Regions from separate parts of the Azospirillum sp. A26 genome, predicted to be linked through region 4. Evidence: riboswitches for the same ligand, from Rfam matches in the RefSeq annotation. Region 4 holds a riboswitch; each other region holds the start of a gene.
The links. Region 4 has a riboswitch for cobalamin ahead of ABNQ39_RS30875 (CbtB domain-containing protein). Riboswitches for the same ligand answer to the same signal wherever they lie in the genome.
Positions count from the first base shown of each region.

Region 1: linked by a shared signal. The riboswitch ahead of ABNQ39_RS37050 (CbtB domain-containing protein) and the one ahead of ABNQ39_RS30875 (CbtB domain-containing protein) in region 4 are both predicted to bind cobalamin.
Region 2: linked by a shared signal. The riboswitch ahead of ABNQ39_RS17080 (ABC transporter ATP-binding protein) and the one ahead of ABNQ39_RS30875 (CbtB domain-containing protein) in region 4 are both predicted to bind cobalamin.
Region 3: linked by a shared signal. The riboswitch ahead of ABNQ39_RS33535 (CbtB domain-containing protein) and the one ahead of ABNQ39_RS30875 (CbtB domain-containing protein) in region 4 are both predicted to bind cobalamin.

Region 1 is NZ_CP170478.1:228,190-235,751, reverse strand. It holds gene ABNQ39_RS37060 (hypothetical protein) at 32-739, opposite strand; gene ABNQ39_RS37055 (CbtA family protein) at 850-1,596, opposite strand; gene ABNQ39_RS37050 (CbtB domain-containing protein) at 1,614-1,823, opposite strand; cobalamin riboswitch at 1,861-2,000, opposite strand; gene ABNQ39_RS37045 (histidine phosphatase family protein) at 2,034-2,645, shown strand; gene ABNQ39_RS37040 (TRAP transporter small permease subunit) at 3,090-3,629, shown strand; gene ABNQ39_RS37035 (TRAP transporter large permease) at 3,626-5,077, shown strand; gene ABNQ39_RS37030 (hypothetical protein) at 5,755-6,168, shown strand; gene ABNQ39_RS37025 (hypothetical protein) at 6,481-6,999, opposite strand; gene ABNQ39_RS37020 (short-chain fatty acyl-CoA regulator family protein) at 7,015-7,562, opposite strand, start outside.
Region 2 is NZ_CP170473.1:576,992-584,553, forward strand. It holds gene ABNQ39_RS17060 (acyl-CoA dehydrogenase family protein) at 1-295, shown strand, start outside; gene ABNQ39_RS17065 (energy transducer TonB) at 307-1,149, opposite strand; gene ABNQ39_RS17070 (TonB-dependent receptor) at 1,305-3,503, opposite strand; gene ABNQ39_RS17075 (DUF2946 family protein) at 3,643-4,068, opposite strand; cobalamin riboswitch at 4,334-4,567, shown strand; gene ABNQ39_RS17080 (ABC transporter ATP-binding protein) at 4,691-5,515, shown strand; gene ABNQ39_RS17085 (ABC transporter substrate-binding protein) at 5,512-6,486, shown strand; gene ABNQ39_RS17090 (FecCD family ABC transporter permease) at 6,483-7,511, shown strand; gene ABNQ39_RS17095 ((2Fe-2S) ferredoxin domain-containing protein) at 7,508-7,562, shown strand, end outside.
Region 3 is NZ_CP170476.1:572,470-580,031, forward strand. It holds gene cobN (cobaltochelatase subunit CobN) at 1-1,418, opposite strand, end outside; gene cobW (cobalamin biosynthesis protein CobW) at 1,518-2,579, opposite strand; gene ABNQ39_RS33530 (CbtA family protein) at 2,594-3,385, opposite strand; gene ABNQ39_RS33535 (CbtB domain-containing protein) at 3,396-3,587, opposite strand; cobalamin riboswitch at 3,633-3,863, opposite strand; partial or broken gene ABNQ39_RS33540 (ABC transporter ATP-binding protein) at 4,182-4,948, shown strand; gene ABNQ39_RS33545 (ABC transporter ATP-binding protein) at 4,941-5,663, shown strand; gene ABNQ39_RS33550 (branched-chain amino acid ABC transporter permease) at 5,682-6,569, shown strand; gene ABNQ39_RS33555 (branched-chain amino acid ABC transporter permease) at 6,579-7,532, shown strand.
Region 4 is NZ_CP170476.1:145-7,706, reverse strand. It holds gene ABNQ39_RS30900 (branched-chain amino acid ABC transporter permease) at 1-160, opposite strand, end outside; gene ABNQ39_RS30895 (branched-chain amino acid ABC transporter permease) at 164-1,051, opposite strand; gene ABNQ39_RS30890 (ABC transporter substrate-binding protein) at 1,179-2,387, opposite strand; gene ABNQ39_RS30885 (ABC transporter ATP-binding protein) at 2,551-3,273, opposite strand; gene ABNQ39_RS30880 (ABC transporter ATP-binding protein) at 3,266-4,033, opposite strand; cobalamin riboswitch at 4,352-4,582, shown strand; gene ABNQ39_RS30875 (CbtB domain-containing protein) at 4,628-4,819, shown strand; gene ABNQ39_RS30870 (CbtA family protein) at 4,830-5,621, shown strand; gene cobW (cobalamin biosynthesis protein CobW) at 5,636-6,697, shown strand; partial or broken gene ABNQ39_RS30860 (cobaltochelatase subunit CobN) at 6,797-7,562, shown strand, end outside.

The DNA.
Region 1 (7,562 bases), on a different replicon from region 4:
CCGTCGACACGCGGCTGGCCCCGACAGCTCCTTATCTCGCCGTGCTGCCCGCGCCGATCCGCGCCATTCCCCTCCACAAGCCGCCGACAGCGGCTGCCAGGAGAACCGCGACCCCGGACAAGGATAACAGGCTGGTTGGGTGGAACGGTACGTCGATCCAATGAGGGGCGATCACGTCGGCCGTGTTGAAGGGGTCGCCGCTATAGGCGCAGAGCATCGGCGCGGTTTCCTTCGCCAGCATCGCCATGGCCACCCGGTTCAGCAGTTGGCTGGCCTCTTCCGGACCATGTCCTTGAACACCTTCGCGATCACGCAGATGCAGAAGCAGAGCCATGGTCCCGGACAAATAGGCATGGCTGCATTCGTTGAAGGGACTGTCCTCGTCGGCAAGGCTATCTGGGACCATCCCCCACAGGCAGGCCATGCGCTGGATGTCGACGAAGTTGCGCAGCCGGATCAGGGTTTCGTCACGCCGGGATTGGCGATCTGCCACACGGAGGACCGCTTCCCGGTATTCGGCGACCACGGCCAGCTGGTCATGAGTCAGACCCGGAATGGGAAGGCCGTCCGCGGCCACGACGCTCGACCGGTGAGCGATCGCCCGCCCCGGCATGGCCGCGACCAGCAGAACACCGATAAGGCACGGCACCATCGCCTTCAACACCGGGAAGCGGTGCCCGCGATCTCCAGCCGGCTTTGTCCGGAGGCGGCAACGGAAACGCTGAATGGGCGTTTGCAAGGACTTCGCTCCTGTGTGCCGGAGTTTCCGGAAACACCTGGCGGCCGGAAAGCAAGAGGCCGGCATTTAGCCGGCCTCTCGTGATCATCGATCCGTCTTCTGAAACGTGGTCAGGCGGACCGGACCCGCAAGGCAGCGGCCCCACCGGTCCGGCCGACGAGCACCCGCTCGGCCAGGGCACCGAAAGCGAGGCCGATCACCGTCCACATCAGGAATTGGATGCCAAGCGAGGCGACGCGGAACTTCCACAGAAGAAGGGCGGGGAATTCCGACGGCACCTCGTTGATGTCCGGCAGCAGCGCGCTGACGACGGCGACGATGGCGACGAAGGCCACGGCGGCCAGGATGCCACCGTTCCAACCGCCCAGACGCACGGCCAGTGACCGCTGGAACGTCACAGCGAATGCGAGCGCCGCGATGGAGAAGACCATCATGAAGAAATACAGCCCGGTGCGGTAGCCGATGGTTTCCGGAACACCGACCGCCGGCGGGTTGGCGGGGTATTTCAGATCCGGGACGAGATAGATCGCCACGAACGCGGCAGCCGCCAGCAGGGCGGCGAGCGCACGCGGGCTCAGGCTGCCGATCCGGCCATAGGCGAAGGCGAACACCAGGGCGAACAGCCCGCCGATTCCAACCCCGTAGACCACGACTCCGGTCAGCAGGCCGATGGAGGCCTGGACCTCACGGCTGACCAGCTCGGGTTCGGCCGGTTCGCCGGCCTTCTGGGCCGCCTGTTCTTCAAGGGCGATCGCCTGCTCGACCATCGGTTCACCGAACACCCGGGCGAAGCCGAAGGCCAGCAATCCCGCGAGGATGCCGACCAGCATACCGCGCAGCAGCAAAGATCCGATCATGAGTCCAGCTCCGGCGTTCAGTGGCAGGGGAAGCCGAGGAGATGGCGGCCGTCATGCACGAACTCATGGACGTAGGAGCCGGAGAACAGAGCCATGGCCCCTTCCTCGACGCCGATGAAGTACAGCATCAGCAGGAACATGACCCCGCCGAAGATCGCCCAGGGGGCCAGTTCGCGCACGGGAATGGCAATCGGTTCATGGACTGGACGGGTGACGGACTGGCTCATGCCACAATCTCCTAGGGAAGTGTGCGTCCCGTTGAGGGTCTGTTCGGGGCGAGGAGCAGGTCTGACTTCCAATCCAACGGGCCAAGGCCGGGACCGGTCACAGCGGCGCAACCGTGCCGGACTTTCACCGGCTTCCACTCTTCGCATTTCACTGGCACCCTTACGCCCGCCCGTCCCAGGCGTCAATCCCGACCTCCCGCCGGATCGTCCATGACCGTTCGCCTCCTCCTGATCACCCATGCCGCGACGAGCGCGGTGCGTACGGCATCCTTCCCGCTCGACGAGCCTCTCGACACCATGGGGCTGGCAGACACCCAGGCTGCCGCAGCAACGCCTTTGCGGGTCGACCGATGCTGGAGCGGGCCGGAGCAGCGCACCCGGCAAACCGCAACTGCGCTCGGTCTCGACGCCGCCGTGAACCCGGAGCTGGCGGACTGGGACTGCGGCCGCTGGGCCGGCGCCACCCTGGCGGACCTGCACGCCCGGGAGGCCGAAGCGGTCGGCGCCTGGCTATCGTCGCCGGACGCCGCCCCCCATGGTGGCGAATCGCTGAACGACCTGCTGTCGCGCATCGGCCGCTGGCTGGACCAGCTGACGCCGGCCCCGCGGGTTGCGCGATCCACCCGCATCGTCGCCGTCACCCATCCGACGGTGGCCCGCGCGGCCGTCGTGCAGGCCTTGTGCGGTACCGCCGCATCCTTCTGGCGAATCGACATCGGGCCGCTGTCCCGCATCGAACTCGTCGGACAGCCGGGACGTTGGGGATTGCGCACGATCAGCCGCGCCGGCCGATGGGAGGAGGAAGCATCGGACGGGTCCTGACCGCCGGCAGCGTTGCTCAGCGGAGGGATCCAGCGCTTTACCCGGCACTGCACGGAAGCGATCCGTCGGCTTCGCACATTTGGGATCGTCTATTTCAGCTGAAAGCCACAGTGTAAACATTAACAATGCTTGCGTTTTATAAGTTGCATTATCCCTAGACAGCCGCTGATTCTATAATTTTAGGTTGAATTATCGTTTGGTACGATTGTTTCCTCACCAAGTAATTATGATGCGTCTCTGAAGGCATTGTGGATTGTACGTAGCTCCAACGTATGGGGTTATTCTTCCTGCACGTTTGGTATATCCACTAGCAAGATCCGTATACCGAATCGCTGACACCTTTTGCCTTCGGAACCAGTCGTTTCACGAGTGGATGCGGATGTTCGTGCCCTTTGGAGCCAACAAAACGGGAGACACCTCTCTCCCGAACGATGGGGGGATACGGTGAGACGCCTTCTCGCTTTAAGTCGAGACATAGACTGGATCAACGAACGGTTGGGTCATATCGCCAACTGGACCGTATTTGCCGCCTGCATGATCAGTGCTGGCAATGCCATTGTGCGATATACGTTCAATTATAGTTCAAATGCTTGGCTTGAAATCCAGTGGTACCTGTTCGGCGCCATGTTTATGCTCGGCGCTTCCTACACACTGAAGGTAAACGGCCATGTCCGGGTCGATCTGGTCTATGGCCACGTCAGCTCGAGAACCAAGCTCTGGATCGATGTGTTCGGCACCATCCTTTTCCTTTTGCCGATGACGATCATCATCGGCTGGCTGTCCTGGTCGATGTTCTTCTCGTCGCTGGTTTCGATGGAATATTCCAGCAATGCCGGCGGGCTGATCCGTTGGCCGATCAAGTTCTTCCTTCCCTTCGGCTTTCTGATGCTGACCGCCCAGGGATTGTCCGAGCTGATCAAACGGATCGCGGCCTTGCGCGGCGACGCGGACCTCGTCCAATCCTATGAGAGGCCCGTGCAATGATCCCCATGGACATGATGGCCCCGCTGATGTTCGGCGGGCTGGTGGTCTTCCTGCTGTTCGGCTATCCAGTCGCTTTCTCCCTCGGTGCGGTCGGCCTGTTCTTCGGCTTCATCGGTATCGAGCAGGGATTCTTCCAGACTTCGCTGCTACAGGCCCTTCCGGAACGGGTCTACGGCATCATGGGCAACGACCTGCTGCTGGCCATCCCCTTCTTCACCTTCATGGGAGCGATCCTGGAGCGCTGCGGACTGGCCGAGGATCTGCTCGACAGCATGGGGCAACTGTTCGGACCGATCCGCGGCGGCCTCGCCTATGCCGTAATTCTGGTCGGCGCCGTTCTCGGCGCGATCACCGGGACCGTCGCCGCGTCGGTGATCGCCATGGGCATGATCTCGCTGCCGATCATGATCCGGTACGGTTACAACATGCGGCTGGCCACCGGCGTCATCGCGGCGTCGGGAACGATCACCCAGCTCATCCCGCCGTCCCTGGTGCTGGTCGTGCTGGGTGACCAGCTCGGCAAGTCGGTCGGCGACATGTATGCCGGCGCGATCGGCCCGTCGATCGTCCAGGTCCTGCTGTTCTGCGCCTACATCGCCGTGCTCAGCATCGTGCGGCCGAACGACATGCCGGCCCTGCCGCCGGAATTCCGCACCCTGCGCGGCTGGCCCCTGATCTGGAAGTGCCTGTGGGGGATGGTTCCCTCGCTCGTGCTGATCTTTCTCGTGCTCGGCACCATCCTGATGGGGCTCGCCACGCCGACGGAAGGCGGTGCGATGGGGGCGGTCGGCGCCATGGTCCTGGCGGCGATGCACCGGCGCCTGAGCTGGCAACTGCTGTGGCAGGGGATGTCCACCACCATGGTGATCTCGACCATGGTCGTGTTCATCCTGGTTGGATCGACGGTGTTCGGCCTTGTCTTCCGCGGCGTGAACGGCGACCTGTGGATCGAGCATCTGCTGACCGGGCTGCCCGGCGGCGCCGTCGGTTTCCTGATATTTGTCAATATCTTCGTGTTCGTCTTGGCGTTCTTCCTAGACTTCTTCGAGATCGCCTTCATCATCATTCCGCTTCTGGCGCCGGTGGCTCAGAAGCTGGGCATCGATCTGGTGTGGTTCGGCGTGCTGCTCGGCGTGAACATGCAGACCTCCTTCATGCACCCGCCCTTTGGCTTCGCCCTATTCTATCTGCGTGGGATCGCCCCGCCGGAGGTGAAGAGTCGCGATATCTATTGGGGTGCCATACCCTGGGTCGGCTTGCAGCTCATCATGGTGGGAATCGTGATCGCCTTCCCCTCGCTGGTGACGAGCTTCCTGGATGCCGAACCCGACATCGATCTCGACACGATCAAGATCGAGATTCCGCTGAGCGAGGACAATGCTCTTCCGCCATTCCCGGATCAGGAAAGCAGTCCGAACGATGATTTGATGAAGCAACTCCAGAAATGAATCGCCACGGCTGCCAGCATGGCAGCCGTGTTTTTTCTACTCGGGAGAACCTCATGCATCAGGGTGGAATGCACCAAGCGGGAGACAGTGGAGGGGCCGACCCACAGGCACTTGAGCCTCTCCACACACTTGTCCCAGCGATCATCGATCAAGGCGGCTTGGTTCGCCAGGACGCACCCTATTGGTTGGTTCTTGAGGCCGCCCGATTGGCTCTTATCGAACCTGTCGGTTTAACCGGTCGCTGGCAGCTGTCGAATGCAGGAGTGGAGATGTACACAAGGCCACCTCAAGAGAGGTCATAGCCTTCGTTGACACCCATCCCAATCACACAGTCTTCCCAGTCATATCGGATGCGCGTCAGGGAGATATGGTATGGATAGGCCTGAGCTAAAGCTATTACCTGAACATGTTCGCGCTGCACGAGCTCTCCTTGATTTCAGCCAGAAGGAGATGGCTAAGCGCGGAAAATTTGCCAAGAGAACAATCATAGACTTCGAGCGAGGATTGGCAAACACACGCCCAGCCACCAAGAAGAAAATATACGATTTTCTCGTTGGCGCGGGAATTGAGTGCATCAGCGATGGCCAATATCGGGGAACGGGGGGGATTGGCGTGCGTATCATTCATAAATTGAAGCCATAATTTTCGTGCCGTTCGATCCGCAATAGGATCCGCCCTTGATTTTATGGCAGATGCTCAAGGACGCTTGCCAGCCACAGCTGGCGAGCCCATCTGACAGACAAGACCACTGTCTGGCGCCGCGCCACAACCAAGTCGAGTACGATGGCGCTCAGGTTGCTGGATCCAATGCAACTCCAAAACAGCGTTGTTGCGCCACACCGGGCAACCCGATCGCGCCCATCTTCTGGGTGGATAGCGTCTTTTCTCGATGGTCGGCGCGATCCGGGGACATTCTTCTGCACCGATCTGTCGGAGCACCACGCATCATCCTGGAATTGTTCAACCGCAACTGGGAAATGAATACAGCTATGAAGAGAATCTGGCTGATCTCGGCATTAAAACCCCGCGACAGTAAGGCGATGCAGCGGTGGTCCGAACCGCCTTTACGTGGTTGGGTCTTTACTCATTGATTACGCTGTAAGTCCATCAGAATGCCGGCCGCGTCGCCCCGACGCGCCATCTGGTGTCCGAAAACAGCGCTCTTATTCGCCCACGCTTCGGCATGGTTGCACCAGCACCTGCGGTTCGAACAGACCGTCATGTCGCCCGCTGAAAGCGACGTGCTCAGAACACCGCCACCTCCTCCGACGGCCCGTCGACGTTGCTTCCTACGGGCAGCCCTTCCCTAATATCCATACCATTGCTGGACTTGTGAACCGGCTCCTAGCGAGACGACAATCCGAATTGCGCAAAGTCCATGACCACGTTCATGTAGCTACCTTTCAGGGCTGAACGATCCTGCCGGCTTCGTCGGTTCGCCGCCAATCGTCGATGATCGAGGCATCGCCCGCCAACCTCGCGACCGTATCCACCGCGTAGGTGCTGAGGGTGATCCTCTGCCCTCGCGTTATGGTCGCCGAACCCGACCGAGGCAGGCGCCCGTCCTTGGTCCAGCGCAGCCGTTCCCGGGCGGTGATGCCCAGCATTTCTTCGATCTGGCGGCAAGAGAATGGGCGCGTCGCGATTCGTTCGATCGCACCGTCGAGGTCGTCAAGAGCCGCCTGGGCAATCGCCACGGCCTCAGGCTTCGGTGCGAGCGTCAAGGAATGTGCCTGGGCCGGCCCTTCCAACGGTCCAAGCCGCTTCAGCACAGAACGGATCCGGCGGCGCAACTCCCGTTCCCGAGTCTTCAGGCCGAAGCATTCCTCCAGGCAGCGTTTATGGGACACGGCCACCGTGCGCCCGCATGGGCGGATGTCCAGAAAGCGGCTTGTCCAGATGCCGGTGCCATCGGCGAGCATGCTGCGGGTCCTCGATCAGGCCGGAAGGCGGGCGACCGGATAAGGTTCGAACCGGCTGAGACTTTCGTCAACCGCCACGGTGCGCCCAATCGGCGGAAAGGCGCGTTGCGGGCAGGCCGGACGTTCGCAAACCTTGCAGCCGGCTCCGATCGGCGTGGCGGCGTCCGGGTCGCCCAACGCCAGCCCGCGGGAATAGACCAACCGGCCGGCGTGCTGGATGTCGCAGCCGAGCCCGACCGCGAAGGCCTTCGCCGGCGCGCCGAAGCCGCTGCGGCCATGGGCCACCGTACGGGCGATCCACAGGTAGGCCCGCCCGTCCGGCATTCGCGCCAGCTGCGTCAGCACGCGGCCGGGTGCGGAGAAAGCTTCGTAGACGTTCCACAGCGGGCAGGTTCCGCCGACGCGGGAGAAATGGAAGCTGGTGGCGGACTGGCGCTTCGACATGTTGCCGGCCCGGTCGACGCGGACGAAGAAGAAGGGCACGCCGGGCGCGCCCGGCCGCTGTAGCGTGCTCAGCCGATGGCAGACGGTCTCGAAACCGGTGCCGAAGCGCTGACCCAGCA
Region 2 (7,562 bases), on a different replicon from region 4:
CCTGGGCGGAATCGAGGCGCTTCTGCTGACCAACCGCATCCTTCTGCGCTCCCTGTCGGCGGCGGTGGACGGCGGCGCGCCACCGTCGCAGAGCGATGCCCTGCTTGTGAAATACACGGTGACCGACAACGCCATCGACGCGGTGGCGCGCGCGCTGGAGATCACCGGCAATCCCGGCCTGTCGCGCGACAACCCGCTGGAGCGCCATCACCGCGATGTCCTGTGCGCCCGCGTCCACGCCCCGCAGAACGACATGATCCTGACCGGCGCCGGGCGCGCCGCCCTGTCACGGTGAGCGGCAAGCCGTCATTGCAGCGCGTAGCGAACGGGAAGCGTGATGTCGATCTGGGCGCGGCCCATCCCGGAAGGGATCGGCGGAAGCGGAGACGCACGCTGGATCATCTCTTCCGCGGCCCGATCGAGACTGCCGTGCCCCGACCCCTGGACGACCGCCCAGCCCGTAATGGTGCCGTCGGCGACGATGGTGAAGCGGACCAGCACGGTGCCTTCCTCCCGCCTCAGGCGCGCGGCCTGCGGATAGATCTTGTGACGGACCAGCCTTGCCTGGATCGTGCCGAAGTAATCGGCCGCCTGCCTGTCGGCGTTGGCAGGCGGGTCCGAGGGTGGCGCCGAAACCGCCGCCGTCGCGGCTGGCTGGGTCGCCGGTGCGGATGACGCCTGCGCCACCGGCTGCGCGGCGCGCCCGGACCTGTCCGTCGGGGGGAGTGCCGCCGGCAGGGCCTTGACAGGAGACGGGGTACGCTGCGGGGGGGCGGGCGATGGCCGGCGTGCCGGAATCGGCGGCCGGACGGGCAGCGGCGTCTCCTCCTTGAGCGGCTCTGCCGGGACCGGCGCGGATGGCTCCGCGACCGGTGTGTCGGCGACCGGCGGCATCGGGGCATCGGAAGGCGGCTCCTGTTCCGGCTCCGATTCCCGTTGCTGCGGCGGCTCGGACGCAGGGTCCGGAATAGGCTCCGGCCGGGCGTCGTCCTCCGCGTCCATGACGCTTTCCCCAACCGGCTCCGACGGCGGTTCTGCCGCGGCCGCGACGAAGGAAAGCTCCACCGCGATCACCGCCGGCAGGGGAGCCGGCGGTGATTGCACACCGACCGCAAGGGCGATCACTCCCGCGTGCAAGGCGAGCGACAATGGCAGGCTCCACCGCGCTGCCCCGCTCCGGGCGGCCGATGGAACAGGGGCCGTTTCCGCAGCGAGACGGGGCAAGGCGGCAATCGTCCGGTGCTCGGTCATGGAGCGGACCTTCGGCAGGGTGAGGTGAGGCGCGGTGCGACGGACGGTCCGGCTTAGAATTTCACCGTCATGCCGGCGATGAAGGAGCGCCCCGCCCCCGGCAGCGCGCCGACCGTGCCCCGGCTTCCCCCCGCCCGGAAATCGGCATAGTCGATGCCGCCCGCCGGCAGATAATACTGCCGGTTGAACAAATTCTCGACGCCGGCATCGACCCGGACATTGCCCCACTCGTATCCTGTCCGCAGATTGACCAGCGCATAGCTGGGCGTCTTCGGCTCGTTGCGCGCCGCTTCCACCCGGTCCTTGCGGGCGGTCGCCTGCAACTCGACAGCGCTGTTCCAGCCGCCCAGCCGGTGCTCCATCGTCAGCAGGGCGTTCAGCGGCATGATGTGATAGAGCGCGTCGCCGGTGTCGAGGTTGCGGCCATGCACCCAGCCGACCACGCCGGACAGGCGGAAGGAGCCGATCCTGTCATCCTCGTACAGCCCGGCCGCCGCCGACAGGTTGGCGCCGACCAGGATGGCGTCATGGTTGGCGAAGCGCAGCTTGACGAAGCCGTTGCTCAGCGTGCCGATCCGCTCGACGTCGATGAAATCCTGCACATAGGTGTAATAGGGGGTCAGCTTGACCTCCCAGGATTTGCGGGCGGCATCGTGCAGTGACAGGGTGGTGCTGACGGTGTTGGCGACCTCCGGCTTGAGGTCGGGGTTGCCGACATAGCCGTTGGCGTCGCCGAACCAGCCGTTCATGCTGCTCGACATCCCGCCGGTGCCCCAGGCGTAGCGCTCGTAAAGGTTCGGCGAGCGGGTCTTGCGGGCATAGCCGGCTTCGATTGCGCTGGTGTCGGAGGGGGTGTAGCGGACCAGGGCCGTCGCGTCGAAATTGACGTCGGTGCGGCCACGGCCGCGGGCGTTGAAGGCGCGCGCGTCGGCCGCATCGGGGTTGGCCATCGGCATCATGCCCCCCATGCCCATGCCGAGGCTGTTCTGCCAGGAATAGGGCTGCACCGCGCCGGTGTCCATCCACACCACGTCGTTGCGCACGCCGAGCAGCGTCGTCCAGGCCGGCGACCAGGCGGCCTCCCACTCGGCGAAGGTGCCGAGGCGGTTGCGGGTGCCGTCCTTGACGTTCCAGTAGGTCAGCGGACTCATCATGCTGCTGCCGGCCACCGGGTCCCACCAATCGTCGAGATGGGTATGACGCAACTCGGTGCCGACGCGCAGGGTGTCGCGTGCCGACAGCGGCAGCGTCGCCTTGAGCGAATAGCCGGCGTCGGTGGTCAGCGTGTCCATCGGCATGCCGCCGCCGGCGCTGCCACCCTTGTCCTCCAGGAAATTCATGGTGTGCCGCGTCCGCCGCCAGTTGGCGCGGGCGTCGAGCGTTCCCCAGTCGAAGGCCCCTTCGTACCGGCCGTTCAGGAAGACGGTGCGGTTGTCGGTCAGATCCATGCGCTGGGTGGGAAAGCCCTGGTAGGGCATGGTCTGGATGCCGCCCTGCAGCGTAACCTGATGCCCGTCGCGGCGCGCCCCGAACGTCACCGCATTGTCCTGCATGTTGTAGAGGGTCGAGCGGACGGTCTGGCCGTTGCCGGCCTTGTAGTTCCCGGCCCGGCTCCAGGATCCGCTGTAGCCCAGGCTGAGGCTGTCGGTGGCGACGGACGCCTCGGCGGCCCCCGTCACGCCGCGGCCGTTGGACCGGTAGGAGGCCGACAGCTTGCCCTCGCTGTGCACCGCCTCGCCCGCCGGAGCGAAGACCGGAGGCGCGCTTTCGGCGGCGATGGTGCCGGCGATGCTGTCGCCGCCGGCGCTGACCGGCGTGATCCCGGCCAGGACCTCGATCTTGGACAGGCGCGTCGGCGTGATGGTGGACAGCGCCGGGTTCATCTGGTTGGGGCAGGCGGGGGCAATGGGCGCACCGTCGACCAGCACATTGACGCGGTCGGCACCCAGCCCGTTCAGCGCCGGCAGGCTCGACACGCCGCCATTGCCGTAGAGGCTGACGCCTGGCAGGCCGCGCAGCAGGGCCGCGACATCGCCAGTGGCGGGCCGACGGGCGGCCAGCCCATCCCCGCCCAGGGTGGTGCCGGCGGCCAGGGCATCGTCCGGGCCTGCGATCACGGAAATCGCCGGAAGCGATTGGGCAAGCGGCGTAACGGTCTGGGCGGAGACAGCGACGGGGAACAGTGCGGTGAGGGCAGCACCGGACAGCAGGGCAGCGCGCAGGGCGCCGGCCGCGGCGAAACGCAACATCATGAGATATCTCGATCTGAGGCCAGCCGAACACGGCCCCACGCCATCGGCGCGAAGAATGTGCAAGGCTGCAAACAGGGAAGGTCGGCAAGGGTGGATCGCCGCGAGGGACATCCCGCACGGCGATCCCGCAACTCCGGCCTCAGACCGGTGGCGCGCGGGCCTGGAGGGTGGAAAGGAACCAGCCGGCGGCGATCACGTCGCCGGGCAAGACTTCCGGGCTGTGGCGCCCGACCGACGCGCGCGTCATCCGCAAATCCGGCGGCGGCAGCGCCAGTCCGCCGATCAGCGGACAGAGCGGACAGGAACCGCCGGACATCAGCAGATCGCCTTGGCCCAAATCGCTCTCGTCGCCTGCCGGATCGCCTGCCATTCCGTGGTCGTCCATTACCACGGTCTTGAACCCGTCCGGCGTGCAGATGACGATCCGGCTGCTCTCGGCCGCAGTGGCGGATGCGATGACGGCGGGCATCCAGGCCCAGGCGACGACCTGCAACAGCAGCGCAATCGCACCGGCCGCAAGGCCGGCCCGTCGCGTGGGTCGCAGTCTGTCCTGGGTCGCGGTCATGCCGATCCGTGCATCGATCCATTTTGCGTGCAATCGCACGCATTGGGTGCGGGACATTAACCGAAGTGCCGCACTCGGGATCAGCGGCATTTTCCCGCAGGGCCCAGATCCGACGCCCGGCTTCGATGCCCGGTTCTGACGGCGAACTTCTCCTTGCAGACCGCAGGATGGCACGATATGTAACGTTATAACATAACATTTTGAATATGGACTCTCCGATGCTTTCGTTCGTTCGCAAAGCTTGACCGGGGGCGCCGCGTCGCTCATGAATGGTCCCGGTTCTGGTTCTTCCGGTGGTTCGCCGCCGGAAGCTAAGAGGGAACCCGGTGAGCCGCCGACCCTGCAAAGGGGAATGCGGTGAGGCCGGGGCTGCCCCCGCAACTGTGAGCGGTGAGCCGTACCGTCATTTCAAGCCACTGGCGCCCATCGGCGCTGGGAAGGCCCGACGGAACGGCGACGACCCGCAAGCCAGGAGACCTGCCAGCACCACAACGAAACGTCCTCGGGCGGGGTGTCCCGGTGGAACGCTTGCCATGCGTGTGCCCGGACTCCGCTCCGGTCGCGTCGCATGCTCCGCAAGACGTCCGCCATGCCTCCCCGTCCGCAAAGACAGGAAGCACGGATGGCGTCAGCACCCTTCCCCACAGAGGAACCGGTCCCTCCCCCCGCCATCACGGTGGAACGGTTGAGCTGCCGGCTGGCCGACCGCATGGTCCTGTCGGACATCGGCTTTTCGGTTCCCGGCGGAGAAATCCTCGGCATTCTCGGGCCCAACGGCTCGGGCAAGACCACGCTGCTGCGCTGCCTCGCCGGCCTGCAAACCCCGTCCGCCGGCCGGGCCGTCATCGACGGCGACGATCCGCGCGCCCTGCGGCCGGTCGAACTGGCCCGCCGGCTGGCGCTCCAGGCCCAGGATTCCACCGCCGCACTCGGCTTCACCGTGCGCGACGTGGTCGGCATGGGGCGGCTCGTCCACCGCCGCTCCCCTTTCGCCGGGGCCGGGGCGGAGGACAGCGCCATCGTCGAGGACGCGCTGGACCGGCTGGAACTGTCCGGGCTGGCCGGGCGTGCGGTCGAACAGCTGTCGGGCGGCGAGCGCCAGCGGGTGATGATCGCCCGCGCCCTGGCCCAGCGTCCACGTATCCTGCTGCTCGACGAACCGACCAACCATTTGGACATCCACCACCGTTTCGCCGTGCTCGACCTCGTGCGCGCGCTCGGCATCACCGTGGTGGCGACGCTGCACGACATCGAGTTGGCGGCCCGCTGGTGCGACCGCATCCTGCTGCTGGCCGACGGACGGCTCCAGGCCGATGCCGCGCCGGAGGAGGCGCTGACCCCCGACCGGCTGACCGCCGTCTACCGCGTCGCCGCGACGGTGGACCGCCGCCCCCAGGACGGCCGGCTGCGCATCGACCTGTCGCCCCTGACGGAGTCACCACGATGAGACGCATTCTCCGGGGCGTTCCGCCTTTTGCCCTGGCCCTCGCCCTGCAAGCCGGCGCCGCCCTTGCCCAATCCTATCCGGTCGAGGTCGCCAACTGCTTCCAGACCGCCCGCTTCGCCGCGGCGCCGAAGCGGCCGATAGTCCACGACACCAACATGACCCAGACCATGCTGGACCTCGGCCTCGCCGACCGGCTGGTCGCCGTTTCCGGCATCGAGGGGGTGGAGCACCGGCTGGTCGCCGCGCCGGGCGTGGTCGCGGCGCTGCCCCGGCTGCCCGACCGCGCGCCGACGCTGGAGGCGGTGCTGTCGGTCAATCCAGACTTCCTGTTCGCCGGCTGGAGCTATGGCTTCAACGAGGCGCGCGGCTTCACCCCGGCCCGGCTGGCCGAGATGGGCGTGGCGACCTACACGCTGCGGGAAAGCTGCATCCGCATCGGCCCGCGCGAGCCGATCGGCATGGATACGCTCTATGCCGATCTGCTGGCGCTGGGCGCCGTCTTCGGCGTGACGGAGCGTGCCGAGGCCATGGTCACCGATTTCCGCCGCCGGGTCGCTGCCGTCACCGAGCGTGTCGGTGCCGTCGCCGACCGGCCGCGCGTGATGTATTGCGACCAGTGCCACACCGACGCGGCCCCCTTGTCGGTGGGGCGCGAAGGAATGACCAGCCTGCTGATGGAGCTGGCCGGCGGGCGCAACATCTTCGATGACATCCCCGACAGCTATGTCCGGGTGAGCTGGGAGGAGATGGTGCGGCGCGATCCACAATGGATCATCGTCAGCGCCCACCGGATCCCGGCCGAGGACGCCATCCGCCATCTGACCTCGGCACCGCAACTGGCCGACGTCGAGGCCGTGCGCAAACGGCAGTTCATCGTGCTGACCTATGCCGAGCAGACACCCTCCACCCGCAATGTCGAGGCGCTGGAGCGGATGGCGCGGACCCTGCACCCGGAGCGATTCACACCATGAACCGCTCCCGCCTGCTGGGCCTGTCCCTGCTCCTGGCCGCCGTGCTGGCCCTGTCCGTGGTGGCTGCCGTCGGCTTCGGCGCCGCCCGCGTCCCCATCCCGAAGGTCTGGGCGGTCGTCCTGCACGAGTTGTGGCCGGCGCTGGCCCCGCCCGCCGACGCCAGCCGGGCCGAGCGCAACATCGTCTGGGAATTGCGGGTGCCGCGCGTTCTGCTGAGCGCGCTGGCCGGGGCCGGACTGGCGGCGGTGGGAGCCGTGCTTCAGGTGCTGACGCGTAACCCGCTGGCCGACCCCTATCTGTTCGGCGTGTCGGCCGGAGCCTCGGTGGGGGCGGTGACCGTTCTGCTCTACGCCGGTGCGGTCGCCGGAATGCTGGGTTTGCCGGTCGCCGCCTTCCTCGGTGCGCTCGCGGCGATGCTGGTCGTCTTCGCCGCGGCGCGCGGGCGCGACGGCGTGGTGACCGGTGAAAGGCTGGTGCTGACCGGTGTCGCGGTCGCCTTCATCCTGCACGCCGTCACCAATGTCCTGATCGTCCTGGCGACGGATCGCGGCGCCGACGCCGCGCTGTTCTGGATGATGGGCGGCTTCGGCACCGCGCGCTGGAGCGTGCTGCCCATTCCGGCGGGTCTGGTCGTCGGCGGTCTGCTGTGGCTGTGGCTGCGGGCGGAAACCGTCAACACGCTGGCGCTGGGCGACGACGCGGCCCGCTCGCTCGGCACCGATCCGGGCCGCCTGCGGCTGGAGCTTTTCCTCGTCACCGCCCTGATGACCGGGGCTCTGGTGTCGGCCTGCGGCGGCATTGGCTTCGTCGGGCTTGTGGTGCCCCACATCGCGCGGATGCTGGTCGGCGGACATTTGCGGGCATTGCTGCCGGTGGCCGCGCTGGGCGGGGCGCTGCTTCTGCTGTGGGTGGACGTCGCTGCCCGGTCCCTGTTCGCCCCGCGCGAGATTCCGGTCGGCATCGTCACGGCACTGGTCGGCGGCACCTTCTTCCTGTGGCTGATGCGGCGGAGAGGCACGCTATGACGGAGACCCCGGCGAACCCGCCATCCAGGCGCGCCATCGTCTTGTACGGGC
Region 3 (7,562 bases), 570 kb from region 4:
AAGGCGCCGTCGCGGCAGGCCGGGTCGGCGGCGGGCTCGCCCCAGGTTCCGGCGATGCGGGCGCGCAAGCTCGGCGGGGCCAAGCGCAGATAGTCGGCGACCGGCAGAGTCGCGGTGGGCGTGCCGGTCAAGGACTCCATCAGTCGGGCGCCGCTGTCCGGAACGGCGGACAGGCTGTAGCCCTCGACGGACAGGCGGTGGAGCATCGCCACGGTGCTGGCCGGGCTGTCGAGGCCGACGGCATGGCCGATGCCGCCGCCGGGGCCGGGATAGTCGGACAGCACCAGCGCGACCCGCCGCTCCGCCCGTGGGGTGCGGGACAGGCGGACCCAGCTTGCTGCGAGGTCGGCGGTGAAGGCCACCCGGTCGGGGATTGGGCGCAGGGCCGGGGCGGCGAATTGCAGGTCGGGGTCGGGCTCACCCGCCGTCTTGAAAGCGATGGCGCGGGCGATGATGCGGCCATCCATTTCCGGCAGCACGACATTCATCGCGAGGTCGGACGGCGCCAGCCCGCGCGAGGACGCCTGCCAGCCGGCTTTGGGGGTGGTGGCGAGGATGGCTTGCAGAACCGGGCTGCCGTTGGCTTCCAGCGGCGAACCGTCCTCGCGCGCCGCCGAGAAGGCGGTGGTGTTGACGACGATGGCGGCGTTCTGTGCGGTCAGGCTGGCCCGCATCCAGGCGGCGCAGTCCGGCTCCTTCAGGCTGGCGACGAACAGCGGCCGGGGGGCGAGGCCGCGGGCGGCCAGCGCGTCGCACAGGGCATGGACCGGGGCGAGGTCGCCGGCCAGCAGGTGGGAGCGGTAGAACACGATGGCCGCGACCGGCGCCCCGGCGGCTATGGGGGCGGCTACGCGGGCGGCTGCGGGGCCGGTCCAGCCGTCATAGGCGCCGAAGCGCGGGACGGGGGCCGGGTCCTCATGGGGCAGCGGCGTTCCGGCCAGCGTCGTGGCGCAGGCCAGCAGATGGCCCATGTTGGCCGGGCCGCCCTCGGTGAAATAGCGCCACAGCCGGTCGGCGGTGGCCGGCGGAACGGTGCCGTAGGCGGTCAGGTTCGGGTCGGGCTGCGCCTCTCCCGACAGGACGGCGAGCGGGATGCCGCGCTCGCGGCAGAGGGCGGACAGGCGGTCGAGGCCGTAGCGCCAGTAACCGCTGCCGCCGAGCAGGCGCAGGACCACCAGCTTGGCCTTGGCGACCACAGTGTCGGCGTAGAGATCGACCGACAGCGGATGGCCGAGCCGGTTGAGGTTGGCGAGGCGGAGACCAGGCAGCCGCTCGCGGCCCGCCCGCCATGCGGCGGCGAGCGCGGTCAGGTCGCTGTCGGAAAAGGACAGCATGACGAGGTCGGCCGGCGTCTGCCCCAAATCTTCCGCCTGGGGGCCGGCGTCCAGTTCGTCCTGGCGGGCGGCAAGCAGGTGCATGGTCTGATGTCCAGGGGCGACCGCCCCCTCCCCCTCGAAAAACGGTGAAGGTCAAGGAGGGGGCGGTCGCCGCACTACTCTAACTCTTACCCGAAACTTTTACCCAACGACCGCCCGCGTCACCGCATCGCGGTCCAGCCCGGTCTCGCCGATCACCACCAGACGGCTGCGGCGCTCCTCGCCCGCCTTCCACAGCCGGTCGTAGTGGGTCTGGATGCGGGTGCCGACACCCTGGACCAGCAGGCGCATCGGCTTGCCGGGCACGTCGATGAAGCCCTTCAGGCGCAGAACGCCATGCAGGCCGGCGACCTTCTCCAGCGTCATCGCCAGGGCGGCCGGATCGGGCTGCGCCGGCAACTCCATCACGAAGCTGGTGAAGTCGTCGTGGTCGTGGCCCTCTTCACCGTCATGATGGCTGGGACGGTTGGCAAGATCGTCCTCCACCGCCGCACCGACACCGAGCAGAACCAGCGGATCGACCGCACCCTGGGAGGCACGGACCAGCTTGGCGTCGCGGCCGACCGTGTGGGCGAGGGCGCCGCGGATCAGCTCCTCGACACGGGCGAGGTCGCCGTCGGCCAGCAGATCGGTCTTGTTGACGACGATCAGGTCGGCGCAGAGCAGCTGGTCCTCGAACACCTCCTCGATCGGCGTTTCGTGGTCGACGGTGCCGGCGGCGTCGCGCTGGGCCTCCAGCGCGGCCGGATCGGGGGCGAAGCGGCCCTCCGCGGCGGCCGAGGCGTCCACCACGGCGATGACGCCGTCGACCGTGACCCGCGTCTTGATCGCCGGCCAGTTGAAAGCCTGGACCAGCGGCTTGGGCAAGGCGAGGCCGCTGGTCTCGATCACGATGTGCTCGGGCGGGTCCGGGCGGGCCAGCAGCTTCTCGATGGCCGGGACGAAGTCGTCGGCGACGGTGCAGCACAGGCAGCCGTTCGCCAGTTCGATCACGTCGTCTTCGGTGCAGGTCGGGTTGCCGCAGGCGCGCAGGATGTCGCCGTCGATGCCGACATCGCCGAACTCGTTGATGATCAGCGCCAGCCGGCGGCCGTCGGCCTTTTCCAGCAGGCCGCGGATCAGCGTGGTCTTTCCGGCGCCGAGGAAGCCGGTGATGACGGTCGCCGGAACCTTGCCGGCGGCCGTTTTCGCAAGAGCGGACATGGGATGGAGCCTCCTTAACGCGCGCCGGGCTGAACCCGCAGGGCCGGCTGCCGTTCGGCCGGTTCGACCACGCCGCTCATCAGCCAGCCGCAGACGGAGCCGAGGATCGCCCAGAACAGGGCGGCGGATCCGAGCGAGGCGGTGACGAAGCGGGCGGCCAGTTCCGGCGGAACGGCACCCTCGGCGCTTTCCGGATGGGGGGCGCCGATCAGATGGGGCAGCGCTGCGGCCAGAACGGCGACGGCGATGACCAGACGGTTGCGGGCGAAGGCGAGGGTGGCGATGCCGACGCCGGCACCGGCCGCGGCGGTCAGCCACCAAAGCTGACGCAGCTCCAGCTCGGCCCCGGCCATGCCCGGCAGCTCCGGGGCCAGACCGAAGGACGGGGCCAGCGAGACGGCGACGAAGCCGCCCATGCCCCAGACCAGCCCGCGGCGGGCATCGACCGGCCGGCCGGCCAGCAGGATCGCGGCCGCCAGCAGCAGCGCATAGGCGACACCGGCGATCAGGTTGGTGGCGATGGTCAGGCCGATGCGCTGCATCGCCTCGTCCAGGGTGACCGGCACGCCTTCGCCGATCTCGCGCACGGGGCCATGCTGGTGGCCTTCGGCGTGGCTGGCGGCCGGAGCCCCAGCCGGAGCGGCAGTCGTAGGCGCGGCGGTTGCGGGAGGCGGGGTCACCACCTCGTATTTCTCGGCTTCGAGGATCAGCGGGACGGTCGTCGCCTGCTGAACGACGGAAGCGGCCGTGCCGGAGAGCACGCCCGCGACCAGAGCGGCTGTGAACAGCCGCCGGATCAAATCCATGACCCGCTGCTTAGTGGCAGGGGAACGCGAAGGAATGACGGGCGTCGTGCGCCGCATCGTGGATTTGCTGCGGCTGGGCGAAGCCGACGCCGTACAGCAGGAAGCTGCCGAGCAGGATCGCGGCAAAGGCGGCGACCGCAGTCTGGGCGGCGCTGCGGGTCGCGGAACTGGCGGCAGCGGCGTTCATCGAACGGGCATTCATAGAAAACATCCTTGTTCTCCCGCCACACCCGGCGGGGTTGGAAAAGGTCGGTCAAGTCCGCCGGCAGGTTTCCTGGCTTGCGGGTCGCTGCATCGCCGTCCGCCTTCCCGGCCGCGGAGGGCCAGTGGCATGATGGACGGGATGCTCGCCGCTTACAGTTGCGGGGGCAGCCGCGGCATTGGCGCTTCCGGGGATCCCGGAAAGCTCCGCACCGCATTCCCTATTATCCCCGCCGCCCGTCAGGACGGGCAGGGCACCGTTGGACAGCCACCATCGCAGTGCCGCGCCCGTTTGGCAAGCCCACAATAAGGCGTCTGCCACACGGACGATCTTGCATGCAGACACTTTGGATGCTGTCATGTTTTGTAGACAGAGTGTCCAGGGATCCGACACTTTCCGACGCAAGGGTGTCGGCCAGGGGGAGGACGCCGCAGCGAAACCCGCGGAGAAACAATGGGTCAGGCGGCCCGGCCGAAGCGACCCCGCATGTGGCATGCTTCGTGCGTACAACAATCGGTGAAACGTCCCGCCGCACGGCGGCCGCCGGGCATATGCCCGGGACATAAGGACGAACGGGAGGAGAATTCGCGACCGATGAACGCCGCACCGAACGACGACATCATCCTGGAAGCGCGTGGTCTGACGAAGGAGTTCAAGGGCTTCGTGGCGGTTCGGGATGTGAACCTTCAGGTTCGCCGCGGCACCATCCACGCGCTGATCGGCCCGAACGGCGCCGGCAAGAGCACAGTGTTCAACCTGCTGACCAAGTTCCTCACCCCACCCGCGGCCGAATCCTCTACAAGGGCCGCGACATCACCCGCACCAAGCCGGCCGACATCGCGCTGATGGGGCTGGTCCGCTCCTTCCAGATCTCCGCCGTCTTCCCGCACCTCAGCGTGCTGGAGAATGTCCGCGTCGCGCTCCAGCGGCCGCTCGGCACCAGCTTCCATTTCTGGAAGTCCGAATCGTCGCTCCACGACCTGCACGACCGGGCTTTGGAGCTGATCGAGGCGGTCAACCTCACCCCCTGGGCCGGCCATCTGGCGGCCGAGCTGCCCTATGGCCGCAAGCGCGCGCTGGAGATCGCCACCACCCTGGCGCTCGACCCGGAGGTGATGCTGCTCGACGAACCGCTGGCCGGCATGGGCCATGAGGACATCGAGGGCACCGCCGCCCTGATCAAGCGCGTCGCCGCCGACCGTACCGTGCTGATGGTGGAGCACAACCTGTCGGTCGTCGCCCACCTGTCGGACACCATCACCGTGCTCCGCCGCGGCGAGATCCTGGCGGAGGGGCCGTACGAGGTCGTCTCGAAGAACCCGCAGGTGATGGAAGCATATATGGGGACCGGACATGCCTGACGGGATGAACACCAAGACGGCCATGCTGGAGATCGCCGACCTGCACGGCTTCTACAGCGAAAGCCATGTGCTGCACGGCGTCAGCCTGGAGGTGCGGCAGGGCGAGGTGGTGACGCTGCTGGGCCGCAACGGCGCCGGCAAGACCTCGACCATGCGCGCCATCATGGGCATCATGGGCAAGCGCACCGGCTCGATCCGCTTCCAGGGCAGCGAGTTGATCGGCATGGCGCAGCACAAAATCCCGCGCCTCGGCATCGGCTATGTGCCGGAGGAGCGCGGCATCTTCTCAAGCCTCAGCGTGGACGAGAACCTGACGCTGCCGCCGGTGGTCAGGGAGGGCGGGATGACGGTCCCGCAAATCCATGAGCTGTTCCCCAACCTGAAGGGCCGCGGCTCGACGCAGGGCACGCGGCTGTCGGGCGGCGAGCAGCAGATGCTGGCCATTGCCCGCATCCTGCGCACCGGTGCCACGTTGATCCTGCTGGACGAGCCGACCGAAGGGCTGGCTCCGGTCATCATCGAGCAGATCGGCGTCGCGGTGCGCGCCCTGAAACAGCGCGGCTTCACCATCGTGCTGGTGGAGCAGAATTTCCGCTTCGCCACCACCATCGCCGACCGCCATTACGTGATGGAGGAAGGCCATGTGGTCGACATGATCCCCAACGACCAGCTCCACGCCAACATGGACAAGCTGCACACCTATCTCGGCGTGTGAGCGGGAGAGGACAGTCCGATGTCGCACCTGTTCGGCATTCCGCCGCAAGCCCTGTTCGGCCAGCTTCTGCTCGGCCTGATCAACGGCTCCTTCTATGCGCTGCTCAGCCTGGGGCTGGCGGTGATCTTCGGGATGCTCAATGTCGTCAACATGGCGCATGGCGCCTTGTACATGGTCGGCGCCTTCGTGGCGTGGCTGCTGCTGACCTACCTCGGCATCGGCTATTGGGGGGCGCTGGTGCTGGCGCCGCTGGCGGTCGGGGCGGTCGGGCTGGTGCTGGAGCGCACCATGCTGCGCCGGCTCTACAAGGTCGACCACCTCTATGGCCTGCTGCTGACCTTCGGGCTGGCGCTGATCTTCGAGGGCGCCTTCCGCCACCAGTATGGCGTGTCGGGGCAGCCTTACCCGATCCCCGACCTGCTGAAGGGCGGCACCAACCTCGGCTTCATGTATCTGCCGACCTACCGCGGCTGGGTGGTGGCGGCGTCGCTGCTGGTGTGCCTGGGCACCTGGTTCGCCATCGAGCGGACCAAGCTGGGCGCCTATCTGCGGGCGGCGACGGAGAACCCGACGCTGGTGCAGGCCTTCGGCATCAACGTTCCGGTGATGGTGTCGCTGACCTACGGTTTCGGCGTGGCGCTGGCCGGTCTGGCAGGCGTGCTGGCGGCGCCGATCTATCAGGTGTCGCCGCTGATGGGGTCGAACCTGATCATCGTGGTGTTCGCGGTGGTGGTGATCGGCGGCATGGGCTCGATCCTCGGCGCCATCGTCACCGGGCTGGGTCTGGGGCTGCTGGAGGGGCTGGCCAAGGTCTTCTACCCGGAGGCCTCCAACATCGTGGTGTTCGTGATCATGGCCGTGGTGCTGATGGTGAAGCCGGCCGGTCTGTTCGGACGGGAGAGATAAGCCATGACCATGCAAACCCAGGCACTGCCGCGGGCGGGTATCGGGACGGCGTCGCGCCGGGCGTTGCTGATCGGCGGCGGCCTGCTGCTGGCCCTGGCGGCACCCTTCCTGCTGTATCCCGTGTTTCTCATGAAGGTGCTGTGCTTCGCGCTGTTCGCCTGCGCCTTCAACCTGCTGATCGGCTTCGCCGGGCTGATGAGCTTCGGCCATGCCGCCTTCTTCGGCTCGGCGGCCTATGTCACGGCGCATGCCGCCAAGGTCTGGGCGTTGCCGCCGGAACTGGCGATGCTGGCGGGCGTGCTCGTCGCGGCCGGTCTGGGTCTGGTCTTCGGCCTGATCGCCATCCGCCGCCAGGGCATCTATTTCGCCATGATCACGCTGGCGCTGAGCCAGATGGTGTTCTTCCTGGCGTTGCAACTGCCCTTCACCCATGGCGAGGACGGCATCCAGGGCGTGCCGCGCGGCACCCTGTTCGGACTGTTCGACCTCAACCAGCCGCTGACCATGTACTACACCGTGCTGGCGATCTTCGTCGCCGGCTTCGCCCTGATCTGGCGCACCGTGCACTCGCCCTTCGGCCAGGTGCTGAAGGCGATCCGCGAGAACGAGCCGCGCGCGGTGTCGCTCGGCTACCGCACCGACCGCTACAAGCTGGTGGCCTTCGTGCTGTCGGCCTCGCTGGCAGGGCTTGCCGGCGGGACCAAGGCTTTGGTGTTCCAGCTCGCCAGCCTGACCGACGTGACGTGGCAGATGTCGGGCGCGGTGGTGCTGATGACGCTCTTGGGCGGCATGGGCACTTTGTTCGGTCCGGTGGTGGGGGCCGGGCTGGTGGTGACCTTGGAAAGCTACCTCGCCGCGACCAGCCTGCCGGTGCCGGTGGTGATCGGCTGCATCTTCGTCGTCTGCGTGCTGGTCTTCCGCCGCGGCATCATCGGCGAGCTGCTGGCCCGCCTGCCGAAGTGACGCCGGGCCATCTCAAACCCTCTTCAACGG
Region 4 (7,562 bases):
CGAACAGCGCGAAGCACAGCACCTTCATCAGGAAGACGGGATAGAGCACGAAGGGTGCAGCGACGGCGATCAGCAGCAGGACGGCGGCGATCACCGCCGTTCCGGCACCGCGGGCCGGGCCGCGCAGGGCGACGTGGGTGGAATTGCTGGCGACGCTCATGGTTCAGCGCTCCCGTCCGAAGAGGCCCGCGGGCTTGATGAGAAGAACGATCGCCATCACGACGAACACGACGATGTTGGAGGCCTCCGGGTAGAAGACCTTGGTCAGCCCTTCCAGCAGCCCCAGACCCAGCCCGGTGACGATGGCGCCGAGGATCGAGCCCATGCCGCCGATCACCACCACGGCGAAGACGATGATGATCAGATTGGTGCCCATCAGGGGCGACACCTGATAGATGGGGGCCGCCAGCACGCCGGCCAGCCCGGCCAGTGCCACGCCGAAGCCGTAGGTCAACGACACCATCACCGGCACGTTGATGCCGAAGGCCTGCACCAGCGTCGGATTCTCCGTCGCCGCCCGCAGATAGGCCCCCAGCTTGGTGCGCTCGATGGCGAACCAGGTGCCGAAGCAGACGGTGAGGGAGGCGACGACGACCCAGGCACGGTAGTTGGGCAGGAACATGAAGCCCAGATTCTGCCCGCCCTTCAGCGCGTCGGGGATCGGATAGGGCTGGCCCGACACGCCGTACTGGTGGCGGAACGCCCCTTCCAGGATCAGCGCCAGACCGAAGGTCAGCAACAGGCCATAGAGATGGTCGAGCTTGTAGAGCCGCGACAGCATCGACTTTTCCAGCGCGATGCCGAGCAGCCCGACCACCAGCGGCGCGACGATAAGCGCCCCCCAATAGCCGATCCCGGCATAGGTCAGCAGCAGCCACGCCACGAAGGCGCCGACCATGTAGAGCGCGCCATGGGCGAAGTTGATGACGTTCAGCATGCCGAAGATCACCGCCAGCCCCAGGCTGAGCAGCGCATAGAAGGAACCATTGATCAGTCCGAGCAGAAGCTGCCCGAACAACACTTGGGGCGGAACACCCAGCAGGCTGAACATCTCCGCGTCTCTCCCGGCTCGTGGTGGTTGTTTTTTGTTTTGGCTTTGGTAGTCGCCGATTGCCGTCCTCCGGCCCCACCCAATGAGCGGGGCCGGAGGATGGCCTAACGCATCACTTAACCGCCCCTCACTTCACCAGCGGGCAGCCGCTTTGCTTGGGATCCATGAAGGCGGTGTCGGCCGGGATGGTCTTGACGATCTTGTAATAGTCCCAGGCCCCCTTCGATTCGGCCGGGGTCTTCACCTGGGCCAGATACATGTCGTGGAACATGCGGCCGTTGGCGGCGATCTTGCCTTTCTTGGCGAACATGTCCTCGACCGGCAGTTCGCGCATCTTGGCGGACACCTTGTCGGCGTCATCGGTCTTCGCCGCCTCGACCGCCTTCAGGTAATGCTTCACCGCCGAATAGACGCCGGCCTGCACCATGGTCGGCTTCTTGCCGGCCTTAGCCTCGAACTTTTTCGACCACTCGCGGGTCTGGTCGTCGTTGTCCCAATAGAAGCCGGTGGTCAGCATCAGCCCCTGCGCCGATTGCAGGCCCAGCGCATGCACATCGGTGATGAACATCAAGAGGCCGGCCAGGCTCTGGCCCGACTGGGTGATGCCGAACTCCGCGGCCTGCTTGACCGCGTTGACGGTGTCGCCGCCGGCATTCGCCAGACCGATGACGTCGGCGCCCGAGCCTTGCGCCTGCAACAGGAAGGACGAGAAGTCCGACGTGCCGAGCGGATGGCGAACCGAGCCGGAGATGGTGCCGCCGAGCGACTTCACCATCTTGGTGGTCTCCTCCTCCAGCGACTGGCCGAAGGCGTAGTCGGCGGTCACGAAGAACCACTTCTTCTTGCCCTGCTCATAGAGCGCGCGGCCGGTGCCGGCGGCCATGGCGTAGTTGTCGTAGGTCCACTGGAAGCCGTAGGGGCTGCACTGCGCACCGCTGAGCGCGGTGGCGCCCGGACCGGACATCAGGAAGATGCGCTTCTTGTCCTTGGTGATGCCCTGCACCGCCAGGGCGGCGGCGGAGTTCGGCACGTCGGCGATGACGTCGACGCCACCGGTGTCGACCCACTCGCGCGCCTTCGACGCGGCGATGTCGGCCTTGTTCTGGTGGTCGGCGACGACGATCTCGACGGGCGCGCCGGCGACCTTGTTGCCGAACTCCTCCGCCGCCATCCGCGCGGCGATGGCGGAGCCTTCGCCGGCCAGATCGGCGTAGATGCCGGAACGGTCGTTCAGCACGCCGATGCGGATGACGTTGTCCGACACCTGGGCGGAAGCCGGAACTACAGTCCCGGCGAGCGTCAGCAGGGCGGTGCCGGCGAGAAGAAGCGTGCGCATCGGAAGGTCTCTCCCTCTTGGTTTTATTGGCGGCCGGGTCCCATCGTGGGTCCCTCTGCCGTGCCTGAAGCAGGCAATCGGGCACGGATCCGGCGGTTCGCCGCCCTGCCCTTCGATGGGGTCGGGACGGCATTCGCGCCGGCGATATCGGGGGCTGGAGCGCCTACACGCCGAGATAGGTGTGCAGCTTGTCCATGTTGGCGTGGAGCTGGTCGTTGGGGATCATGTCGACCACATGGCCTTCCTCCATCACGTAATGGCGGTCGGCGATGGTGGCGGCGAAGCGGAAATTCTGCTCCACCAGCACGATGGTGAAGCCGCGTGCCTTGAGCGCCCGCACCGCCACGCCGATCTGCTCGATGATGACGGGAGCCAACCCCTCGGTCGGCTCGTCCAGCAGGATCAGCGTGGCGCCGGTGCGCAGGATGCGGGCGATGGCCAGCATCTGCTGCTCGCCGCCCGACAGCCGCGTGCCCTGGGTCGAGCCGCGGCCCTTCAGGTTGGGGAACAGCTCGTGGATCTGCGGGACCGTCATCCCGCCCTCCTTGACCACCGGCGGCAACGTCAGGTTCTCGTCCACGCTGAGGCTGGAGAAGATGCCGCGCTCCTCCGGCACATAGCCGATGCCGAGGCGGGGGATCTTGTGCTGCGCCATGCCGATCAGCTCGGTGCCCTGGAAGCGGATCGAGCCGGTGCGCTTGCCCATGATGCCCATGATGGCGCGCATGGTCGAGGTCTTGCCGGCGCCGTTGCGGCCCAGCAGCGTCACCACCTCGCCGTGGCGCACCTCCAGGCTGACGCCGTGCAGCACATGGCTCTCGCCGTAGAAGCCGTGCAGGTCGGCGATCTCCAGCATGGCAGTCTTCGTCTGCATCCCGTCAGGCATGTCCGGTCCCCATATATGCTTCCATCACCTGAGGGTTCTTCGAGACGACCTCGTAGGGCCCTTCCGCCAGGATCTCGCCGCGGCGGAGCACGGTGATCGTGTCCGACAGATGGGCGACGACCGACAGATTGTGTTCCACCATCAGCACGGTGCGGTCGGCGGCGACGCGCTTGATGAGTGCTGCGGTGCCCTCGATGTCCTCATGGCCCATGCCGGCCAGCGGCTCGTCGAGCAGCATCACCTCCGGGTCGAGCGCCAGGGTGGTGGCGATCTCCAGCGCGCGCTTGCGGCCATAGGGCAGCTCGGCCGCCAGATGGCCGGCCCAAGGGGTGAGGTTGACCGCCTCGATCAGCTCCAGCGCCCGGCCGTGCAGGTCGTGGAGCGACGATTCGGACTTCCAGAAATGGAAGCTGGTGCCGAGCGGCCGTTGCAGCGCGACGCGGACATTCTCCAGCACGCTGAGATGCGGGAAGACGGCCGAGATCTGGAAGGAGCGGACCAGCCCCATCAGCGCGATGTCGGCCGGCTTGGTGCGGGTGATGTCACGGCCCTTGTAGAGGATCTGGCCGCGCGTCGGTGTCAGGAATTTGGTCAGCAGGTTGAACACCGTGCTCTTGCCGGCGCCGTTCGGGCCGATCAGCGCGTGGATGGTGCCCCGCTTCACTTGCAGGTTCACCTCCTTCACCGCCACGAACCCCTTGAACTCCTTCGTCAGACCACGCGCTTCCAGGATGATGTCGTCGTTCGGTGCGGCGTTCATCGGTCGCGAATTCTCCTCCCGTTCGTCCTTATGTCCCGGGCATATGCCCGGCGGCCGCCGTGCGGCGGGACGTTTCACCGATTGTTGTACGCACGAAGCATGCCACATGCGGGGTCGCTTCGGCCGGGCCGCCTGACCCATTGTTTCTCCGCGGGTTTCGCTGCGGCGTCCTCCCCCTGGCCGACACCCTTGCGTCGGAAAGTGTCGGATCCCTGGACACTCTGTCTACAAAACATGACAGCATCCAAAGTGTCTGCATGCAAGATCGTCCGTGTGGCAGACGCCTTATTGTGGGCTTGCCAAACGGGCGCGGCACTGCGATGGTGGCTGTCCAACGGTGCCCTGCCCGTCCTGACGGGCGGCGGGGATAATAGGGAATGCGGTGCGGAGCTTTCCGGGATCCCCGGAAGCGCCAATGCCGCGGCTGCCCCCGCAACTGTAAGCGGCGAGCATCCCGTCCATCATGCCACTGGCCCTCCGCGGCCGGGAAGGCGGACGGCGATGCAGCGACCCGCGAGCCAGGAAACCTGCCGGCGGACTTGACCGACCTTTTCCAACCCCGCCGGGTGTGGCGGGAGAACAAGGATGTTTTCTATGAATGCCCGTTCGATGAACGCCGCTGCCGCCAGTTCCGCGACCCGCAGCGCCGCCCAGACTGCGGTCGCCGCCTTTGCCGCGATCCTGCTCGGCAGCTTCCTGCTGTACGGCGTCGGCTTCGCCCAGCCGCAGCAGATCCACGATGCGGCGCACGACGCCCGTCATTCCTTCGCGTTCCCCTGCCACTAAGCAGCGGGTCATGGATCTGATCCGGCGGCTGTTCACAGCCGCTCTGGTCGCGGGCGTGCTCTCCGGCACGGCCGCTTCCGTCGTTCAGCAGGCGACGACCGTCCCGCTGATCCTCGAAGCCGAGAAATACGAGGTGGTGACCCCGCCTCCCGCAACCGCCGCGCCTACGACTGCCGCTCCGGCTGGGGCTCCGGCCGCCAGCCACGCCGAAGGCCACCAGCATGGCCCCGTGCGCGAGATCGGCGAAGGCGTGCCGGTCACCCTGGACGAGGCGATGCAGCGCATCGGCCTGACCATCGCCGCCAACCTGATCGCCGGTGTCGCCTATGCGCTGCTGCTGGCGGCCGCGATCCTGCTGGCCGGCCGGCCGGTCGATGCCCGCCGCGGGCTGGTCTGGGGCATGGGCGGCTTCGTCGCCGTCTCGCTGGCCCCGTCCTTCGGTCTGGCCCCGGAGCTGCCGGGCATGGCCGGGGCCGAGCTGGAGCTGCGTCAGCTTTGGTGGCTGACCGCCGCGGCCGGTGCCGGCGTCGGCATCGCCGCCCTCGCCTTCGCCCGCAACCGTCTGGTCATCGCCGTCGCCGTTCTGGCCGCAGCGCTGCCCCATCTGATCGGCGCCCCCCATCCGGAAAGCGCCGAGGGTGCCGTTCCGCCGGAACTGGCCGCCCGCTTCGTCACCGCCTCGCTCGGATCCGCCGCCCTGTTCTGGGCGATCCTCGGCTCCGTCTGCGGCTGGCTGATGAGCGGCGTGGTCGAACCGGCCGAACGGCAGCCGGCCCTGCGGGTTCAGCCCGGCGCGCGTTAAGGAGGCTCCATCCCATGTCCGCTCTTGCGAAAACGGCCGCCGGCAAGGTTCCGGCGACCGTCATCACCGGCTTCCTCGGCGCCGGAAAGACCACGCTGATCCGCGGCCTGCTGGAAAAGGCCGACGGCCGCCGGCTGGCGCTGATCATCAACGAGTTCGGCGATGTCGGCATCGACGGCGACATCCTGCGCGCCTGCGGCAACCCGACCTGCACCGAAGACGACGTGATCGAACTGGCGAACGGCTGCCTGTGCTGCACCGTCGCCGACGACTTCGTCCCGGCCATCGAGAAGCTGCTGGCCCGCCCGGACCCGCCCGAGCACATCGTGATCGAGACCAGCGGCCTCGCCTTGCCCAAGCCGCTGGTCCAGGCTTTCAACTGGCCGGCGATCAAGACGCGGGTCACGGTCGACGGCGTCATCGCCGTGGTGGACGCCTCGGCCGCCGCGGAGGGCCGCTTCGCCCCCGATCCGGCCGCGCTGGAGGCCCAGCGCGACGCCGCCGGCACCGTCGACCACGAAACGCCGATCGAGGAGGTGTTCGAGGACCAGCTGCTCTGCGCCGACCTGATCGTCGTCAACAAGACCGATCTGCTGGCCGACGGCGACCTCGCCCGTGTCGAGGAGCTGATCCGCGGCGCCCTCGCCCACACGGTCGGCCGCGACGCCAAGCTGGTCCGTGCCTCCCAGGGTGCGGTCGATCCGCTGGTTCTGCTCGGTGTCGGTGCGGCGGTGGAGGACGATCTTGCCAACCGTCCCAGCCATCATGACGGTGAAGAGGGCCACGACCACGACGACTTCACCAGCTTCGTGATGGAGTTGCCGGCGCAGCCCGATCCGGCCGCCCTGGCGATGACGCTGGAGAAGGTCGCCGGCCTGCATGGCGTTCTGCGCCTGAAGGGCTTCATCGACGTGCCCGGCAAGCCGATGCGCCTGCTGGTCCAGGGTGTCGGCACCCGCATCCAGACCCACTACGACCGGCTGTGGAAGGCGGGCGAGGAGCGCCGCAGCCGTCTGGTGGTGATCGGCGAGACCGGGCTGGACCGCGATGCGGTGACGCGGGCGGTCGTTGGGTAAAAGTTTCGGGTAAGAGTTAGAGTAGTGCGGCGACCGCCCCCTCCTTGACCTTCACCGTTTTTCGAGGGGGAGGGGGCGGTCGCCCCTGGACATCAGACCATGCACCTGCTTGCCGCCCGCCAGGACGAACTGGACGCCGGCCCCCAGGCGGAAGATCTGGGGCAGACGCCGGCCGACCTCGTCATGCTGTCCTTTTCCGACAGCGACCTGACCGCGCTCGCCGCCGCATGGCGGGCGGGCCGCGAGCGGCTGCCTGGTCTCCGCCTCGCCAACCTCAACCGGCTCGGCCATCCGCTGTCGGTCGATCTCTACGCCGACACTGTGGTCGCCAAGGCCAAGCTGGTGGTCCTGCGCCTGCTCGGCGGCAGCGGTTACTGGCGCTACGGCCTCGACCGCCTGTCCGCCCTCTGCCGCGAGCGCGGCATCCCGCTCGCCGTCCTGTCGGGAGAGGCGCAGCCCGACCCGAACCTGACCGCCTACGGCACCGTTCCGCCGGCCACCGCCGACCGGCTGTGGCGCTATTTCACCGAGGGCGGCCCGGCCAACATGGGCCATCTGCTGGCCTGCGCCACGACGCTGGCCGGAACGCCGCTGCCCCATGAGGACCCGGCCCCCGTCCCGCGCTTCGGCGCCTATGACGGCTGGACCGGCCCCGCAGCCGCCCGCGTAGCCGCCCCCATAGCCGCCGGGGCGCCGGTCGCGGCCATCGTGTTCTACCGCTCCCACCTGCTGGCCGGCGACCTCGCCCCGGTCCATGCCCTGTGCGACGCGCTGGCCGCCCGCGGCCTCGCCCCCCGGCCGCTGTTCGTCGCCAGCCTGAAGGAGCCGGACTGCGCCGCCTGGATGCGGGCCAGCCTGACCGCAC